Kribbella solani: one gene and its partner. The protein of the gene in region 1 binds, or shares a complex with, the protein of each later gene. Links are inferred from orthologs where the notes say so. Each region holds a gene or a part of one and is shown on either strand. Other genes may lie near its edges. The genes, in order: HDA44_RS15755 and dapF.

What was found.
Region 2: the proteins of HDA44_RS15755 (region 1) and dapF are in contact, whole or in part, in a solved structure (PDB 5YGU), measured with the Escherichia coli proteins. The link is inferred for Kribbella solani from one-to-one orthologs.

The regions. Positions count from the first base shown.
Region 1 is NZ_JACHNF010000001.1:3,492,495-3,501,452, forward strand. The notes cover bases 2,813-5,758. They hold HDA44_RS15755 (NUDIX hydrolase), read left to right. Parts: upstream 2,813-4,020; coding sequence 4,021-4,497; downstream 4,498-5,758. Other genes in these bases: HDA44_RS15750 (helix-turn-helix transcriptional regulator), read left to right, coding at 3,261-4,004; HDA44_RS15760 (HD domain-containing protein), read right to left, coding at 4,494-5,033; HDA44_RS15765 (XRE family transcriptional regulator), read right to left, coding at 5,080-5,758. Outside these bases: HDA44_RS15735 (competence protein CoiA family protein), read right to left, coding at 1-555; HDA44_RS15740 (PPC domain-containing DNA-binding protein), read right to left, coding at 1,221-1,679; HDA44_RS15745 (XRE family transcriptional regulator), read right to left, coding at 1,682-2,737; more of HDA44_RS15765, read right to left, coding at 5,759-5,823; HDA44_RS15770 (hypothetical protein), read left to right, coding at 5,991-6,266; HDA44_RS15775 (hypothetical protein), read left to right, coding at 6,409-6,678; HDA44_RS15780 (hypothetical protein), read left to right, coding at 6,675-6,860; HDA44_RS15785 (helix-turn-helix transcriptional regulator), read right to left, coding at 6,999-7,211; HDA44_RS15790 (hypothetical protein), read right to left, coding at 7,198-7,536; HDA44_RS15795 (M78 family metallopeptidase domain-containing protein), read right to left, coding at 7,546-8,001; HDA44_RS15800 (hypothetical protein), read right to left, coding at 8,546-8,958. UniProt on the Escherichia coli protein: Master regulator of 5'-end-dependent mRNA decay.
Region 2 is NZ_JACHNF010000001.1:484,826-493,749, reverse strand. The notes cover bases 2,888-5,799. They hold dapF (diaminopimelate epimerase), read right to left. Parts: upstream 4,811-5,799; coding sequence 3,965-4,810; downstream 2,888-3,964. Other genes in these bases: HDA44_RS02320 (N-acyl-D-amino-acid deacylase family protein), read right to left, coding at 5,157-5,799; HDA44_RS02325 (hypothetical protein), read left to right, coding at 4,833-5,147; hflX (GTPase HflX), read right to left, coding at 2,888-3,896. Outside these bases: HDA44_RS02340 (immune inhibitor A domain-containing protein), read left to right, coding at 1-2,326; more of hflX, read right to left, coding at 2,376-2,887; more of HDA44_RS02320, read right to left, coding at 5,800-6,755; menC (o-succinylbenzoate synthase), read right to left, coding at 6,760-7,911; HDA44_RS02310 (MurR/RpiR family transcriptional regulator), read right to left, coding at 7,901-8,545; HDA44_RS02305 (GNAT family N-acetyltransferase), read right to left, coding at 8,538-8,924. UniProt on the Escherichia coli protein: Involved in the succinylase branch of the L-lysine biosynthesis and in the biosynthesis of the pentapeptide incorporated in the peptidoglycan moiety. Catalyzes the stereoinversion of LL-2,6-diaminopimelate (L,L-DAP) to meso-diaminopimelate (meso-DAP).

The DNA of each region.
Region 1 (8,958 bases):
GCCAGGCAGTCCATCGGCGTAAACCACGTGCGGAACCCCTGTGCCGGGATGCCACAGCCAGACGTCGACCAGGCCAGCAGCCACGTAATCGCAGTGCCGGGCTCGCCATGCCTGATCGGCGAGTGGCTGCTGCTGAACTTCGATCGCGAGCCGTTCGCCGGCACGCAACGTGACCTGGACATCTGTGCGCCGGCGGCGATCAAGCGTCCAGTGTTCGATGGAGACCTTGGCAACGTCGGGTTGCGATCTCGCCCAAGTCGCGACGAGTTGTTTGGCTTCGGCGTGCCACCAACTCTCGGGACCGTGCCCGCCGATAGGGGCTTCGTGCGGCGGGTGCGAGAAGTGATGCCGTCGTGCCCCACCGATGCGGCCCTTGACGATCAGGGGCACCTCGCGGGGCTCTCGAAGATCGAGACCTTCGTGGCAGAGCAGGCACACCAGGCTGCGGTCGCCGGAATACCCTTTCGCCTTCCAGTACTCGAGCGGCTGACTGGTGATCTGCACCTCGTGGCCGGTGGTCAGATCGAGACCGATGACCAGCAGGTCCTTCGGCATCTACGTTCCCTTTCGACGAAGAACGCGCAGATGCCGGACAGCAGGACACAACCCCGCCAAGACGCAGCTCATCGTCGCGTCCGTCCGCCACCGTGCGCATGGACAGATGCCCCGACGAGAAAGTCGTCAACGAGAGTCAGAAAATCGAAGGGAAAGCCGCAGCCGTTAATAGGCGAGTGTTATGAAAGTGGCACTCAGATGGCCGAAATCAAATTCTGTGGTGTGCGCGGCGAAAGAGTCAGCTATAGATATCAGTCAAAGTAAGCCGTGTTCTGGGGCGAACTCAGACTACCGCACCAAGGCCCTAGAGGCTCGGTCAGACAGCATCGGCGGCGTGTGACGCCCTTCCCGATGCCAGCCGGGAAAGGGCCGAAAAGTCCGGCGCCACGGTTGCAGACATGACACTCGACGATTGACTCCGTCGAGCGTGGGTGCAGCGTTGCCGAGGACAGACTCTCGTCACCCGGACGACAGTTGGGGACCTCGGTCATGGACCTGCCTGAGCTCGATCGCGCGTGGCTGCGCACGATCGAGGTGCTGCGTGGCGGCTGGCCCGTCGTTACGACCGCCCCATCCAATGACGTACGGCGTTGTGGCCCGCGATACCCGTGCGGTGCATCCGCCGAAGCGTCGCCTCGGAGGAGCCTGTCTTGGCCATCGCAGACTTAGTCAAAGGTGAGTAGTGGCACGTTGTAGAGGTTGGGTTGGCGGGGGCGGGTGAAGGTGGGAGCGGTTACCTCGACAAGGTAGAGCTCTGTAAGGAACTGGATCTTGGCGCCTAGAAGGTGGCTGGTGTGGGCGGTTGCCGAGTTCGCCTTTAGGCCGACTGAGACGTGGATGTGGGGTAGGACGGTGCCGGTCTGCTCGTCGTAGGCGAGGGAACCGCCGCCGATGGCTTCTACGTTTTCGAGGTGGACGGAGCTCCAGACCGGGGCGTCGGGGTCTTCGAGTTTCTCGCAAGTGCCGACCAGTTGGGCGTCGCGCATGCCGGCGATGAACATGGGGATGAAGCCCTGGCGTACGTCGTACTCGGCGCAGAACTCGGCCAGGGCCGGGTAGAAGTCGTCACCGTGGTCGAAGTGGACGGCGAAGGTGCGGCCCAAGGTCAGTTCGGCGGCGCGCAAGGTCAGCTCCTCTGGAGGTCGTTGAGGTAGGCAACGTATCGAATCGCGGTGTTCAGGCCGCGCGTGGACAGGAGGCGGCTGCGTGGATGCACGATGTCGTCGACCCCTGCGACGGCGAGTTGCTCGCAGCGGCGGTGGAACCAGGGCCAGGGGATGTTGAGATAGCTGGCGACCGCGGCCAGGCGGCGTTGTGGGGTCGACTCGGCGACCAGGGACTCCGCGGCGACCGAGGCTTCCACATCGCTGAATACTGACCGACGCGACGGAGGTGCGCTCGCGTCGACGTACCAAAGACCGGATCCGCCTAGCCAGTTCGCGACCATCGCGTCACCGGCGAGCACGAATCCTTCAACCTCCGCGTGCTCGGGCTCAGGGCTGAACTCGACGGTGATCCCGAAGACTTCCATCAAAGCCACCGCGAGCAGAAGAAGCACACGCTCGTACCGGGGCGACGCCGCCACGTCGAGTTCCGAGACGCGCAAGGCCCTTCGCATCTGCGGGAACCAGCGCGATGTACGGCGGAGGTACTCGTACTTGTGCCGCCACAACAGCCACGACGCCGCCTCCTCGCCGCGGTTCTCGCGCGTCCAGAAGAACGGCTGCCCCGACAACCGATCCAGGTTGCGCGTGATGTGGCGTGCGCAGAACCGTGACCCCAGCCACTGGCCGGCCACCGCGTTGAGCGTCGGAACCTCGCTCAACGCAACATCAGAGGTGCGGCGGCCGTCGTGATGGGCCAAGCGTCCTTGGCTGCTCACCAGTTGCGCGTCGTCGGCGAGCAGGGCGACATCGGTGTTCGTTGCCGCCCAGATGATGCCCGTCGTGAGGTCGTCGAGGAGTGCGGCCGTCGAGATCGGCTGCGGTCCCGTACGGCGGCCCGCGCGGTCGACGAAGCGGCGCCCGTCCAAGGCGTAGAACCGCCGCTCATGATCGACTGCGATGACCAAAGAGCGGCGGTCGGGCCGACTCAGTGGCGCGCCCGCGTCCTTGCCCGGGTCGACCAGTAGCCAGCCCTCCCCCGGCAACTCCACCTCGCGGTAGTGCGCGGCGATCCACACCCGCGTACGACCGGCCGCCCGGCACGCGCACCGTCTCTGACTGCGCGGCCGGCCAGTGATCGGTGGTGAGATCCAGGAGCGAGACCGGCTGTACCGGCAGTTGCTTCGTGGCGACCCGGCGCTTGTAGAAACCCAACTCCGACGGCTCCGACTTGCGCAAGATCGAGCACAGCGCCATCCGGACCTCAGCGGAGGGCCAGGTGTACCAGCCACACTCCCAGTCCGAGATCGACTTCGCGGTCACGAGCATCGTCTGTCCAGTCGCGCGGTAGATCTCGGCGCTGACCAGATCAGCAAGCTTTCCCTGCGACATCCCGCCACGCGCGGCGCGCAGCAAATCATTGCGCCGCCGCGGCTGCGTACTGCCCTCGAACGCGAAGCTCGGCCTGCCCGTCATGACCCTCCTCGGGAGTCTCAGGGCAAGCCTGCCCGCCACCCGCCGGACAGCGTCACGGCATAACGAGACATCTCCAGACGTCTTGGTTCAGCTCAAAATGTCCCGAAATGTCTTAGGTTAGGACTCGTGCCAAACGAACGACTGCGTGCCGCGATGGTGGAACAGGGCCTTACCCATCATGCACTCGCTGAGGAGCTCGGCGTCAACGTCAAGTCCGTCGAGCGCTGGGTCGTGGGCGCCATCGTCCCGTTCCCGCGCAATCGCCACCGCCTGGCGGTTCGGCTCAGTCGTGACGAATCGTACCTGTGGCCGGACGCCCTCACTCGGGACCGGGCCGCCGCGCTGGCCGAGAGCGAAGTAGTCCGCATCTATCCACACCGCGCGGACGTACCCGCGGACGAGTGGCGGCAGCTGTTCGAGGACGGCAACGAGGACATCGGCATCCTCGTGTACGCCGGGCTCTTCTTGGCGGAGGATTCGGGACTGCAGCGTGTGCTTCGGAAGAAGGGCAAGGCGGGCGCTCGCGTACGCATCTTGCTCGGCGATCCGGACGACGTACACATCGCCGAACGCAGCGAAGAAGAAGGCATCGGCGACGCCATCGCCGCAAAGATCCGCAACGCTCAAGTGCTGTACGGCGGGCTGCTGAGCGCACCTGGTATCGAGTTTCGCCTGCACCGTACCGTCTTGTACAACTCGATCTATCGCGCCGACGACCGACTCTTCGTGAACACCCACATCTACGGACTGCCAGCCGCGCAGGCACCGCTCTGGCAACTACGCAAAATCCCAGGCGGCGAACTCGCCGGCCACTACCTGGACAGCTTCGAACGAGTCTGGGCCGACGCAACCCCGATGACCGAATCCTGACGACAACGGAGTCCTGATGCCGCGGCGAATCGACTACTACGACGATCCGAACGCGCCCACCGCGAACAGCATGGTCCCGTCGGTCAACGTCGTGATCGAGAACGACGTCGGCGAGATCCTGATGATCGAACGCTCCGACAACGGCAACTGGGCACTGCCCGGCGGCGGAATCGATCTCGGCGAGTCGCTGTCACAGGCCGGCGTGCGCGAAACCAAAGAAGAAACCGGCATCGACTGCGAAATCCTCGACGTACTCGGCATCTACACCGACCCCAAGCACATCATCCTGTACACAAGCAACGGCGAAGCCCGTCAGGAGTTCTCGATCCTGCTGCGCGGCCGAGCAACCGGCGGTACGCCCACACCGAGCAGCGAGAGCACCCGAGTCCGCTGGATCGCCCAGACCGAACTCGACACCCTCCAGATGAACGCGACAATGCGCCGCCGGATCAACCACTACCTGGACCCCAACGCAACGCTCTACTTCGACTAAGCCGCCAAGCGGTGCTGCACGTTCAGTACCGCCGTACGTAGAGCTGGGCTCGATCGCTGCACCGAGCGGTGTACGACATGCTCACGCGGGTAACGGCTCAGGATCTCGTTCAACCGTTCCTCGACACCAACGGGAACACCGTCGACGGCTGATGTCAGATCGCAGTACGTCAACGCATCAAGCAGACTCCGATCTGGTACCGCGAACTCGCGCGCGAGATCCACAATCCCGCGCTCCTCAGCTTCGACGAGAGCGCCACTGTGATGAGCGACCAGCTGACAGAGGACTGGAGCGGCATCAAGTTCGTCCCGCAGGTACCTGGCGCCGTCGAGCGGATGAAAGTCGGCCGAGCACACCGCTGACGAATAGCCGATGTCGTGCAGGTAGGCCGCGACCACGATCAGCTCGGCGTCCATACCCAAGATGCCCGCCAAACCCCGCGCTCGTGCCGCCACACCTTGCGTGTGTGACCACCGTCGAGGCAACTCGTCGGCCAAGAGCCGACCAGCCAACAACTCTGCATCCGTCGCACTCATCACCCGCACGACATTACGACGGCCCACCACCACCGCAACAGCCTGGTCAGCCGACTGACTGCGGCGAACTCTTCGCCCAGACCGCCTCGAAGCTTGCCGCGTACGAGTCGAACATCTCGCTCTGGGCAGACTGACGGTAGTGATATACCGGCGATCGCGCCGCCGGAACCCCGTACGCATGCTGATTGACCAGCAGATCGCCATCCGAGCGATAGATCGAGTTGTACAAGACCGTGTCATGCAGCCTCAACTCGACTCCCTCCTCCCGCAACATCGGCCCGAGCAGAGCCAACGAGTTGCGGATCTTCGCGGCCATCGCCTCGCCGATCTCCTCCTCCGCTCCCCGCTCGATCACGTTCACGCTGTCGGGCGCTCCAAGCGCAATCCTGATGCGTACGGTGCGACTCTTCTCCCGGAGCAATCGCACAATCCGGGCGTCCTCCGCAAGGAACAGCGCGCTGTACGCCAAGATGCCGATCTCCGACTCGGCCGACTCGAAGAAGGACAGCCAGCCCTTCTGGCCGATGGTCGTACGGCGCGGGTAGATGCCGGCGATCTCGGCCGACGAGCGGCGCGACTCGGCGAGCTTCCGGAGCTCGGGCCAGAGGACCTCCTCGTCGACACCTAGCAGTTGGGTCAGCGCCGCGCGGCTATGCGGATGCGGCAAATTGCCGCGTACCCATCGGTCCGCGGTCTTCGGGTCGACGTGCAGCGTCGCCGCCAGGTCCTGCGCAGTGAGGTTCGCGCTGTACAGAGCGCGTCGGAGCGCCTCGTTCACTTCGATCGCCAACTCTTACCCGACAGTAGATGTCTGTAAATGTCTCTCGGAGGCTAGCATGAAATGTCCGTAAATGTCCTGGATCGCGGTTCTGCTGTCCGTGTCCTTGCGGCGAGGCTTGAGCCACGCTCGACAACGCCGTCGGGCGGTCAGTGAGTCTGATCGAGGGGACCGGATTGATGCGGCGCGGAGAGCTCTATCGGTATCGAGATCCGTCGGGAGTCAGTGGTACGGGCGTGGTCGCGCTGGTCGTCGAGTTCCCGCCGAACGAGGACGGCCGGCAGTGGGTAGCCGTCAAGTGGCTCGGGCCGCACCCGTGCATGACGTTCTGGCCGAGTGTCGACGACCTGCTCGAGATTCACGGGCACTTGGGCGCGTCGGAGATCCGGTGGATGGACCCTGACCCGTTCGATCCGGATGACAATCCAATGCTCGCCTACTCGGGTCGCCCCTAGACCGGCGAGGCCGGCGTGCGAGCCGCACCCCCGCGCCGGTCGCGCCTTCCAACTCCTCGTCGCATCCACCCGAGGACCTGTCCCTGCCACCGCTTCCCCTGTCGGTGGCAGGGCCAGCATTGTCTGTGCCCTGGAGGGCCCTGTGTACAAGGTCGACACCACCCCCGTCGTGCGGGTGCGAAGGCCTCCCAAACGAGAGCCGCCCGATATTCCTGCAGGCCAAGCATTGGCTCCGGACGATCTGCACAAGGGCGACAGGATTCACCACTTCGACTATGGCGACGGCACAATCCACGCCGTCACCGCCTGCTGGCTGCACATCACCTGGGACAACCCAGCCGAAACCCTCGACTATCACTCTCTAGGCATGGCGCGATTCCTCATACGGCTCGGCCCTACGGACGGCGCATGACCAGCGAACCACGTGATGACGGCCCGCTTTGCCGCGTACGCGCTTGGCTCGGCGAGTACCTCATTCTCGACTACGCCGGTGCGTCCGACGACGCGGAGAAGTTCGCGGACACCGTACGCGCACAACATAGGCGCCTGATCGTGACTATCGAGCCAGTCGCAAACCCAGCCAACAAGCGCTGAGATCCCGGCCAGAACACCAACTACTCGCGGCATCAACCGCGCAGTCACCGGCATCCCGCGGGCGGTGATCCACGCCAACATCGGCCGGCACGGGGGCGACTCAGGCGCTGTCCTCGTCGCCATGTCGCGAGGCTCGCTTCATCGGTCCCATCGCTCGTCAAGCAGATGATCGTTGAGTTCGGCGAACCAGGCGATCACGTCGCTCGCCCGGTACCGCAGGTGCCGACCGACCTTCTTTCCCCGCGGCCCATACCCCAACGTCCGCCAGCGATAGAGCGTCCGCTTCGGGATGCTCAAGTACGCCGAGACCTGATCGACGTCCCACAACGGATCTGCATCAGGTACCGGCATCAGAACCTCCAAGCCTCTCCCCCGCAGCAGCACGGCGCTCCCGCTCCGACTTCACAACCCGCCGCAGCTCACCAACTGACCAGCCAAGAATCTCCGCCGCTGCCTCAGCAGAGCGGCAGACGCGAGCCAGCTCGGCCGTCTCGGCCGCCCACCTCGCCTCGGCCTCCGCCAGCCGCTCGTCGTACCGCTCAATCGCGACCGCCTTCGCCTCGATCGCCCGGTCCAGTGACGCCCGTGCCCTGAGCGTCCGACCCGTTGCGGTCTCGATCCGCGCCTGACGTTCACGCGCCCGCCGCAGCGCGGCGACCCGCTCGCTCGCTCCCATGTCGAGACCTCACCGCGCCGGACCATCGAGATCCGGCATCAGGAACGCTGAATCGAGCGGCCGAGCCGGCACCGGACCGAGAGTCGTCCGATCGTTCTTCAGATACCGGTCAGTCGAGTCGATCAGCCGCCTCGCCACGTTGACGACCCGAGCACCGGTCGCCTTGATAGCACTCGCAGGGTCCTCCGAATCGACCTGCCGCGCCCACTCCGCGAGGTACTCGAACGATGCGGCACCAGTAGGTAGACCATGATGCGCCAGGACCACGTACGCGACCGACTCCGCCTCCACCTCGCGAATCCCACCCCACATCTCAGCGCCCCTGTCCTCGCCATCCCTGACCAGGCCGAGGCCCGCCCGCAAGGCGGCCGGCGAATGCAACCGGACATGCGCGAGTTCGTGTACGAGCCGCGCGACCGCCCGGAAATCGTCAAGGTGATCCGCGATCACAATCCGCTTGGCCACATGATCAGTCAGACCTTCGTACATATCACCGGCCGGCCTCACATCGACGGTAAAGCCATCCGCCGCCGCCTCGCGAACCACGGCGGCCCACACGCCCTTAGCCACTGACCTATCTGCGGCAACAGGTGCGCGAGGAAGCCAGATCGGCGGGCCAACGGTTTGAGTCACGTCGAACACAGCACTGACCCCGAAGCCGATCACCTGGTGGTCGACCAGACCCCTGGCTGGCTGCAGGCTCGTCGCCGGTGTCGTCCGTGCGTGAACCGGCTTCAAGATCCGGATCGCCTGGGTTGTATTCACGCGACGCCCGAGCTTGTTCCAGGTACGCCAGTGCGCGACCCAACTCGCCTGCGGCATCTGCAGATTGATCAACACGACATTGCCAAAGCCGTACGCCGGAAACACCGCCGCAGCGTCCAACCACCTTGCCCAGTCAGATCCCGACGCCAACTTGCTCACTTCTGCATCGAGTACCCGATGAAGATCCTCCGCGCCCACCTGTCCCTTGCCCACAGCAACCTCCCGCTCAGATCGGTTGCCCTGTTCAACGTCCAGGCTCGGCGAACTCCCATCCTTGATCGTCAATCCCGGACAAATCCAAGTCCCGGAACCGCGCCGGCATCCGCTTCATCGGCTCAATTGCACTGCGAGAAACAGCAGCCGTTCCCGCAAGGCGCCGCGCAACCCCGCTAGCCGTCTCCAGATGATCGACAAACCTCGCCAGGTCATCGATCACATCGCTGAAACAGGTCATGCGATCCGTACGCACCCAGTAGGGCTGCAGCAAACGTGCCCCACCGGTCGGACGCCGAAGATACGTCAACTCAACTCGCGCCGCGTCCGACCGCGGTACGAACAGCCGACCCGACCAAATCATCCGATGAACCGTCCGTTCCAAATGCCGCGCGACCTGCACCGCTGCCCAGAGCAGCTCGTCAGCCGCGTCCATCAGCTCAG
Region 2 (8,924 bases), 3.0 Mb from region 1 along the record:
CGGGCTCGGCATGGCCGCGGCCTCGGCGAGCAACGTCGCCGCACCGCCCACACAGCGATCCGCACCGAGCGCCGGCGAGGCCGCGGCGGCATCGGACGACCTGTCCAGTCCGCTGGAGGACAAGCGCCGCGATCTGCGGCAGGAGGCCCTCACCAAGGTCCTGAACGGCACGGCGACACCCGAGCAGCGCAACGGCAGCACCGTCGTCAACCTCGGCGCCAAGGCGGCGGGGGCCAAGGGCACGAAGAACGCCAAGGGCAAGGTCGACCAGTACGTCGAGCTGTCCCGTGAGAAGACCGACCAGATTTTCGTCATCCTGGCGGAGTTCGGCAACGAGCGGCACCCGAACTACCCGGACCAGGACACCAACGCGGGCATTCCCGGCCCGGCCCGGTTCGACGGCCCGCTGCACAACGAGATCCCGGCACCGGATCGCGCTGTCGACAACTCCACCATCTGGCAGACCAACTACAACCAGAAGCACTACCAGGACCTGTACTTCGGCAACGGCAACTCGGTGAAGAAGTACTACGAGAAGCAGTCCTCCGGCCGGTACTCGGTGTCCGGCCAGGTCACCAACTGGGTGAAGGTGAAGTACAACGAGGCCAGGTACGGTCGCTCGAACGGCTACCCGTGCGCCGGCAACGTCTGCAGCAACACCTGGAACCTGGTCCAGGACGCGGTCAACCAGTGGGTCGCGGACCAGAAGGCGCAGGGCCAGACCACCGCACAGATCGCCGCGAGCCTGAAGGCGTTCGACCAGTGGGACCGGTACGACTACGACGGTGACGGCAACTTCAACGAGCCGGACGGGTACATCGACCACTTCCAGATCGTGCATTCCGGCGGCGACCAGGCCGATCGCGACCCGTGGCAGGGCGAGGACGCGATCTGGTCGCACCGCTGGTACGCCGGGTTCCCGGGTGGCCCCTCGAACAACCCGAACGGCGGCGCGCAGGTCGGCGACACCGGGCTGTACGTCGGCGACTACACGATCCAGCCGGAGAACGGCGGCGTCAGCGTCTTCGCGCACGAGTACGGGCACGACCTCGGGCTGCCGGACGAGTACGACACCTCGGGCGCGGCCGTCGAGAACGGCGTGAACTGGTGGACGATGATGGCGCAGAGCCGGGTCGGCAAACCGTCCGACGGCGGAATCGGCGAGCAAGCGGCCGATTTCAACAGCTGGGACAAACTGCAGCTCGGCTGGCTCGACTACGAGATCGTGAACTCCGGCCAGAACCGGACCGTGGAGCTCGGCCCACACGAGTACAACTCGGCGAAGGCGCAGGGTCTGGTGGTGACGCTGCCGAAGAAACAGGTGGAGCACCAGCTCGTACCGCCCGCAGCCGGCACGAAGTCCTGGTGGAGCGGCCAGGGCAACATGCTGAGCAACACGATGAGCCGCCAGGTGACGCTCCCGGCCGGCCAGCCCGCGAGTCTGACCTTTCAGGCGAACTGGGACATCGAGGACTGCGGTACGACGGCGTGCGACTACGCGTACGTCGACGTCAACGACGGCTCCGGCGCCAAGCCGATCAAGGGCAGTATCACGAAGGATGCCGAGGGCAACGGCATCGACGGGAAGAGCAACGGCTGGGTGCCGGCCACGTTCGACCTGTCGGCGTATGCCGGGAAGACGATCACGCTGCAGTTCCGGTACGCCACCGACCCGGCGACCGGCGGACTCGGCTTCTTCGCCGACGACATCAAGGTGACGTCGGGTTCTGCCACCGTGCTCAGCTCCGGCGCGGAGACCTCGCCGGACGGGTGGACACTGAAGGGGTTCAGCGCGGCCGGGGCGTCGTACACGAGTCTGTACGACAACTACTACCTGGCGTCGAACATCAACTACGTCGACTACGACAAGCACCTGCAGACCGGCCCGTACAACTACGGCTGGCTCAGCACGCAGGCCCGCAAGGCGGAGCACTTCCCGTACCAGGACGGTCTGCTGATCTGGTACTGGGACACGTCGCAGGAGGACAACAACACCAACGAGCACCCGGGCTCCGGCCTGATCCTGCCGATCGACTCGCATCCGACGCCGATCAACAGCATGGACGGGAACGTGTGGCGACCGCGGGTTTCGGCGTACGACGCGCCGTTCGGGCTGGAGAAGGCGGACTCGTTCACGCTGCACCTCAACGGGCAGCCGAGCTACATCCGCGGCCAGAGCGCGGTCCGGACCTTCAACGACAGCAAGTCGTACTGGTCCGCGGACCTGCCGACGAGCAGCGTCAAGGTCCCGAACAACGGAGTGAACATCAAGGTCGTCTCGAAGACCGGCACCTCGATGAAGGTTCAGGTGTCCAAGCGTAAGTAACACCCGAAGCGCGTCCCCCGGAGTGATCTCCGGGGGACGTGCCCGTGGGCTACTTGGCGGTGGCCACCTGGTACGGGGTCAGGTCGCCGGCCAGGTCGGGGTGGACGTGGGCGGTGATCCGGGTGCCGTCGGCGGTGTGTTCGAGCTGGTCGACCGCGCCTTCGGAGTGGATCCGGGAGACCAGGTCGCCGCGCTCGTACGGCAGCAGGACGTCGAGTGCCACGTGCGGCTGCGGCAGGGCGCCTTCGAGCAACTCGCGGAGTTTGTCGATGCCTTCGCCGGTGCGGGCCGAGACGACGATCGCGGTCGGCTCGCGGTGCAGGATCGGGGCCAGCGCGAGCGGGTCGGCGGCGTCGGCCTTGTTGATCACGATGATCTCGGGGACGTCGCTCGCCTCGATCTCGGCCAGTACCTCACGGACCGCCTGGATCTGCGCCATCGGGTCGGGGTGCGAACCGTCGACCACGTGCAGCAGCAGGTCCGCGTCCGCGACCTCCTCGAGGGTGGAGCGGAACGCCTCGACGATGTCGTGCGGCAGGTGCCGGACGAAACCGACGGTGTCGGTCAGCGTGTACACGCGACCGTCCGCGGTGGTGGTCCGCCGGGTGGTCGGGTCCAGGGTCGCGAACAGCGCGTCCTCGACCAGCACCCCGGCGCCGGTGATCCGGTTCAGCAGTGACGACTTGCCGGCGTTGGTGTACCCGGCGATCGCCACCGACGGAACCGCGTTCCGGCGGCGTTCCTGGCGCATCGTCGAGCGGGTGCTCTTCATCGCCTTCAGCTCGCGGCGGAGCTTGGAGATCTTGGTGTTGATCCGGCGCCGGTCGGTCTCGATCTTGGTTTCGCCGGGACCACGGCCACCGATACCGCCACCGGCCGCGCCGACCCGGCCACCGGCCTGGCGGGACAGGTTCCCACCCCAGCCGCGCAGCCGCTGCTTCATGTACTGCAGCTGGGCCAGCTCGACCTGCGCCTTGCCTTCCTTGCTCTTCGCGTGCTGCGCGAAGATGTCCAGGATCAGCGCCGTCCGGTCGACGACCTTGACCTTGAGCCGGTCCTCCAGGTTGCGCAGCTGCGCGGGGGCCAGCTCGCCGTCCGCGATCACCGTGTCGGCGCCGAGCGACGCGACCAGGTTGCGCAGGTCTGAAACCTTGCCGGAGCCGATGAAGGTCGCCGGGTCCGGCTTCTTCCGGCGCTGGATCACGCCGTCCAGAACCTCGGAACCGGCCGTCTCGGCGAGCAGTTTCAGCTCGGCCAGCGAGTTCTCCGCGTCTTCGGCGCTGCCCTCGGTCCAGACGCCGACCAGCAGCACCCGCTCCAGCAGCAGCTTGCGGTACTCGACCTCGCTGATGTCGGTCAGCTCGGTCGACATGCCGACGATCCGGCGGAGCGCCTGGCGCTCTTCCAGCTCGAGACCTTCGGTGGTCTGTTCGGCGTACGTGTCGTGACCCGTCAACGAATCGCCTGAGTCCTCGCCCTCAATGAGGTCAAGTTCGGCTGAGCCCAACTCCCCCGCCCCGCCGCCCCGGTCAGTTGTGGTCTCGTCAAAAGCATGTGAATGGGTCGTCATATACCTTCCATGGTGGCACGGGCCTCAAGTACAAGCGACCCGTTTACGTACGTCAACGCCCTGGGCGATCAGCGGATTCCCAGCCAGGCGCGATCGAACTCGCCGCGCGCGTGCAGTACGGCCGGACCGGTCAGCTCCAGGTGGTTGTCCGTACGCCACGTCACCTGCACTTCACCGCCTGGCACGCCCACCCGGTACGTCACCGGCAACTCGTCGCGGGCGGCCCGCGCCGCCGCGACCGTCACCGCGCAAGTACCGGTCCCGCACGACCGCGTCTCGCCGGAACCACGCTCGTGAACCCGCATCTGGACATCCCGCGGACCGCGCCGGACGACGAACTCCACGTTCACCCCGTGCGGAAACGCCTCGCCCGGCGACCAGGTCGGCTGGTCGCACAGATTGCCCGGCTCGTCCAGGCTGTCGACGAAGGCGACCGCGTGCGGGTTCCCCATGTCGACGTGTACGGCCGGCCACTGGTGACCTCCTGCCTCGACGACGATCCCGGCCGGACCGGGCAGCGCCGGCTCGCCCATGTCGACGGTCAGCGAGCCGTCGTCGTTCTGGGCGACTTCCTTGATCCCGGCGCGCGTGCCGACCCGGACCGGTTTGCCGTCGATCAGCCCCGCGTCGGCGAGGTACTTCACGAAGACCCGGACCCCGTTCCCGCACATCTCCGCGATCGAGCCGTCCGCGTTCCGGTAGTCCATGAACCAGTCGCCGCCGTCCTCGACGTACGCCTGTTTGCCGCCCTGGATCACCCGCAGCACGCCGTCGGCGCCGAGGCCCGCATGCCGGTCGCAGAGAAACCGCACCAGCGCCGCGTCCAGGTCACCGTGCACCGAACCGTCCGGGTCGGGCAGGATCACGAAGTCGTTCTCGGTCCCATGCCCCTTCAACCAAGGAAACGTGCTCATGCGCACAGCGTACGGTGTGCGCATGGAGCTGATCGCCTACTTCTGGGAGCAGGAGGATGCGGACGCGGTCGCCGCGGAGCTGGGCGGTGAGGTACGGCGCGGGCGTTTCCACGGCGAGGACGACGACGAGGACCACCCGTGGATGGTGCTGCTCCGGGACGCCGATCAGGTACGGGCCGAGAAGCTGATCGCACAACACGACGGCTGGCTCGAAACGGAGACGCAAGAGCCGGTCAACGCCCCGCCCGAACTCCCGACCGCGCCGAAACGCTTCAAGCTCCCGACCGCGCCGAAGCGCTACAAGCTCCCCACCACGCCGCGGCGCGCCAAGCAATAGCAGCGCGCTTCAAGCGATGACCCGGCCCGGTCGGCGCCCAGTTGGTACGCCATCAGCCAGCACCGGCTGACCCGCCACCAGAACGTGCTCAACCCCGACCGACAACTGCCAGGGATCGGCGTACGTCGACCTGTCCGCGACCCGCGCCGGATCGAACACGACCAGATCCGCGATCGCACCAGGCCTGATCACCCCGCGATCGGCAAGACCCAGCCGAGACGCGGGCAGCGAGGTCATCCGGCGAACGGCGTCGCCCAGGCCCAGTACGCCGAGCTCCCGGGCGTACCGGCCGAGTACGCGCGGGAACGTGCCGAAGTTGCGCGGATGCGGATGCCCCGGCCCGGTCGCGGACAGGATCCAGCCGTCGCTGGCAACCGCTGTCCGGGGATGTTCGAGGACCGCCGCGACGTCCTCCTCGCGCATCGCGTGGTTGACCATGCTGACCGCGGCGTCATGGTTCTCCAGAATCCGGAGCACGATCTCGGCGGCGTCCACCCCGTCGGCGCGCGCGATCTCGGCCAGGTTCAGGCCGCGACTGTCCTCGTACCGGCCGGGTGGCAGCGACGCGATCACCACCGACTCGGGCGCGAGCAGCGCGTCGGAGCGGAGGGCAGCGGCGATCCGGGCGCGCTCGGCGGGGTCGGCCAGCCGGTCGAGCAGCGCGCCGCCGGCCAGCGCCCAGCTCGGCAGCCGAGTGGTCAGGGTCGTACTGGTCGCGGTGTACGGGTAGGCGTCCCAGCCGAGATCGACGTCATCGACCTGGTCGAGATGCTCCAGCGCGGCGATGACCAGACCGTGGTTGGCCTGGCCGACGGCTTTCAGATGCGAGATCTCCAGCCGTGCTCCGCCCGCCCGCGCCGCCGTGATCGCTTCGTCCAGCGCGCCGAGCAGGCCGGAGCCTTCGTTGCGGATGTGCGACGAGTACAGCAGGCCGCATTCGGCGACGGTCGCGACCAGCGCGGCGACCTCCGCCGGCGAGGCGTACGTGCCGGGCGCGTAGATCAGTCCGGTCGAGAAGCCGACCGCGCCCTGGTCGGCGGCCGTACGCAGCAGGTCCTGCATCCGGCGCAACTCCGGCGGCGTCGGTGGGCGCTGCGCGCCGCCCATCGCGGCGATCCGAAGCGTGCAGTGGCCGACCTGAAAGGCCATGTTCACGGCGGGTTCCAACGTTGCAGCGAAGCCGGTGAGGTCGGTCCAGGACCAGTCGTGCCGCGGGTCCAGGAACGCGGTACCGGCCCGCAGGGTCTCCAGGTCGGTGATCGGGAAGGGCGACCAGCCGCAGTTGCCCGCGACCAGCGTGGTGACGCCCTGCGCCAGCTGGGTTTCCGCGGCCGGAGTTGAGCTGAGACTGAAATCCGCGTGCGAGTGCAGATCGATGAACCCCGGTGCGATAATGTTGCCTGTGGCATCGATAACCTCGGCTCCCGGCAGCATCACCCCGGCCTCCCCCGCCCCGGTCTCCCCCGCCCCGGCCTCCCCCACGCCGGGCAGCGTCGCGTCGGGTGGCAGCACCGCGGTGATGCGGTCGTCGTCGATCAGTAAGGTGCCCGGGACCGGGTCCGCGCCGCTTCCGTCGGCGATCAGGCCGCCGGCAACCGCGATCCGCATCGAATCACTCCTGTTCTGGCCGGAGGGTCAGCTCTTCGGCCTGGAAAGTCAGCTCGGCGACCGTCCGCGCCTCGACCCACTCCCGGTCGACGACAGCGCCGAGACCGGTTGCCGTGGGCACCTGAACGACCCCGTCCACGGCCACCACGGCGGGTACGACGACGTCCCGGGCGTAGTACTTCTCCGAGCCGGACACATCCGATGGGAGGGTGAACCCGGGGAGACTGGAGAGCGCGACGTTCGCGAGCCGGCCGACGCCGAACTCGTGCATCCCCCCGCACCAGACCCCGAGCCCGGCATCCTGCGCCCGATCGTGCGCCGCGCGGGCCGCGCTCAGTCCGCCCATCCGGGACACCTTGATATTCAGGATCCGCAGCGCTTCTAGCGCGATCGCGGTCTCCAGATCGGCCAGCGTCTCCACGCTCTCGTCGAGACACACCGGCGTACGAATCGCCCGCTGCAGCTCCGCGTGCGCAAGCAGCTCCCGCGGCCCGAACGGCTGCTCGATCATCGTCAACCCGAACTCGTCCAGCTGCCGCAAATGGGTGAGATCGGCAACCGTATAGATGCCGTTAGCATCGACATGCAGATCGAGCTTCGGGTACGCCGACCGGACCGCGCGGACCGGCTCAATGTCCCAGCCAGGCGCGATCTTCAACTTCACCCGCGGGTACCCGGCGTCGACCTGGCGCTGCACTTCGGTCAGCAGGTCGTCGATCGCCGGCTCGATCCCCAGCGAGACGCCGGCCACCACCTCGGTCCGGGTTCCGCCCAAGATTGTTGCCAAGGGCACGGATTCGGCTTCGGCGTGAAGTACCCATGCCGCCATGTCGACACCGGCCTTGGCGAAGTAGTTGCCGCGCACCCTCGACCACACGCTCTGCAGTTGATCCGGATGCGTCCACGATCGGCCCAGTACGGCAGGTAGCAGGTACTGGGAAGCGATGTGCCAGCACGATTCGACCGTCTCGGGCGCGTAGTACGGGTCCGAGGACGATGCGATCTCGCCCCAGCCGACGGCGCCGGAAACGTCCTCGAGCTCGACCAGGATGTGATCCAGGAACGCCTTGCGATGCGAGCTGGTCTGGAACGCGTGTACCAGCGGCATCCGCACCCGGTGCAGCCGGGCCGCGACGATCTTCAGCTCAGTTGACATACATCCCCAGCTCCGTGTTCAAGCGGTCCCGCTCGATCAGCCGCCGCCGCGCGCCCTTCGCGCTCGCGGTCGTCAGCGTCGCGAGTACGTGCAGCACCGACGCGACGACGGTCGGCGAGTCGACGTACGACGCGCTTCCGGTCGCCACGTAGATGCTCTGATCCGCGAGCTTCGCCAGCGGCGCGTCCTCGAAATCCGTGACCGCGACCAGCTCACCGCCGGCTTCGACGAACCGGCGCGCGATGTCGACGGTGTCCCGCCGGTACCGGCGGAAGGAGAACGCGACCATCAGATCGTTCGCCCGGACGTCGGCAAGGATGTCGATACCACGGACGACGGTCCCGTCGACCAGCGTCACCTGCGACAGCCCCTCGCCCAGATCGAACGCCAGCAAGGACGCGTACGCGTACGACTTCGCCGAGCCGATGATGAAACGCCGGCGTGCCGCGACGATCCGGGCCGCCGCCTGCGCGATCGACTCGTCGGCCAGGATCTGGTCCAGAGCCTCGTCGATCGACGCGCGCTCCTGCTCGACCACGCGGCGCTGCAGCAGCGTCGACGAACGGCGTTGCAGGCGTGCGTCGTACCGCTCCTGCGGGCTGGCGAGCTCCCGGTTGCGCGGATCGTCAGGCATCGTCGACCGGCCCGAAGTAGTACGCGCCGGTGCCATCCGCGAGCCGCCGGCACGACACGGCGGCCAATCCCTGGCCCAGCAGGCCCTCGAACGCTCTGCGCAGCTCGGCCGGATCGGTTGGTACGACCAACTCTGTCAGCGCGGACTCGTCGACACTCTTGGGCTGCTCGACGGTCAGGTCCCACTCGACCACGACCCGGTCCGTTCCGGGGCCGTACATGTCCGGGGCGTACCAGCGGCCGCGCGCGCCGAGCACGTCCAGGTTGAAGTGCGCGTTCCGGATCTGGGCCGGGTCGTACGTCCAGCGCATCCGGGACATTCCGTGGCTGAGGGCAACTTCTCGCTGGGCGTGCTTGAGCATCCGGCCGAGGCCGCGGCC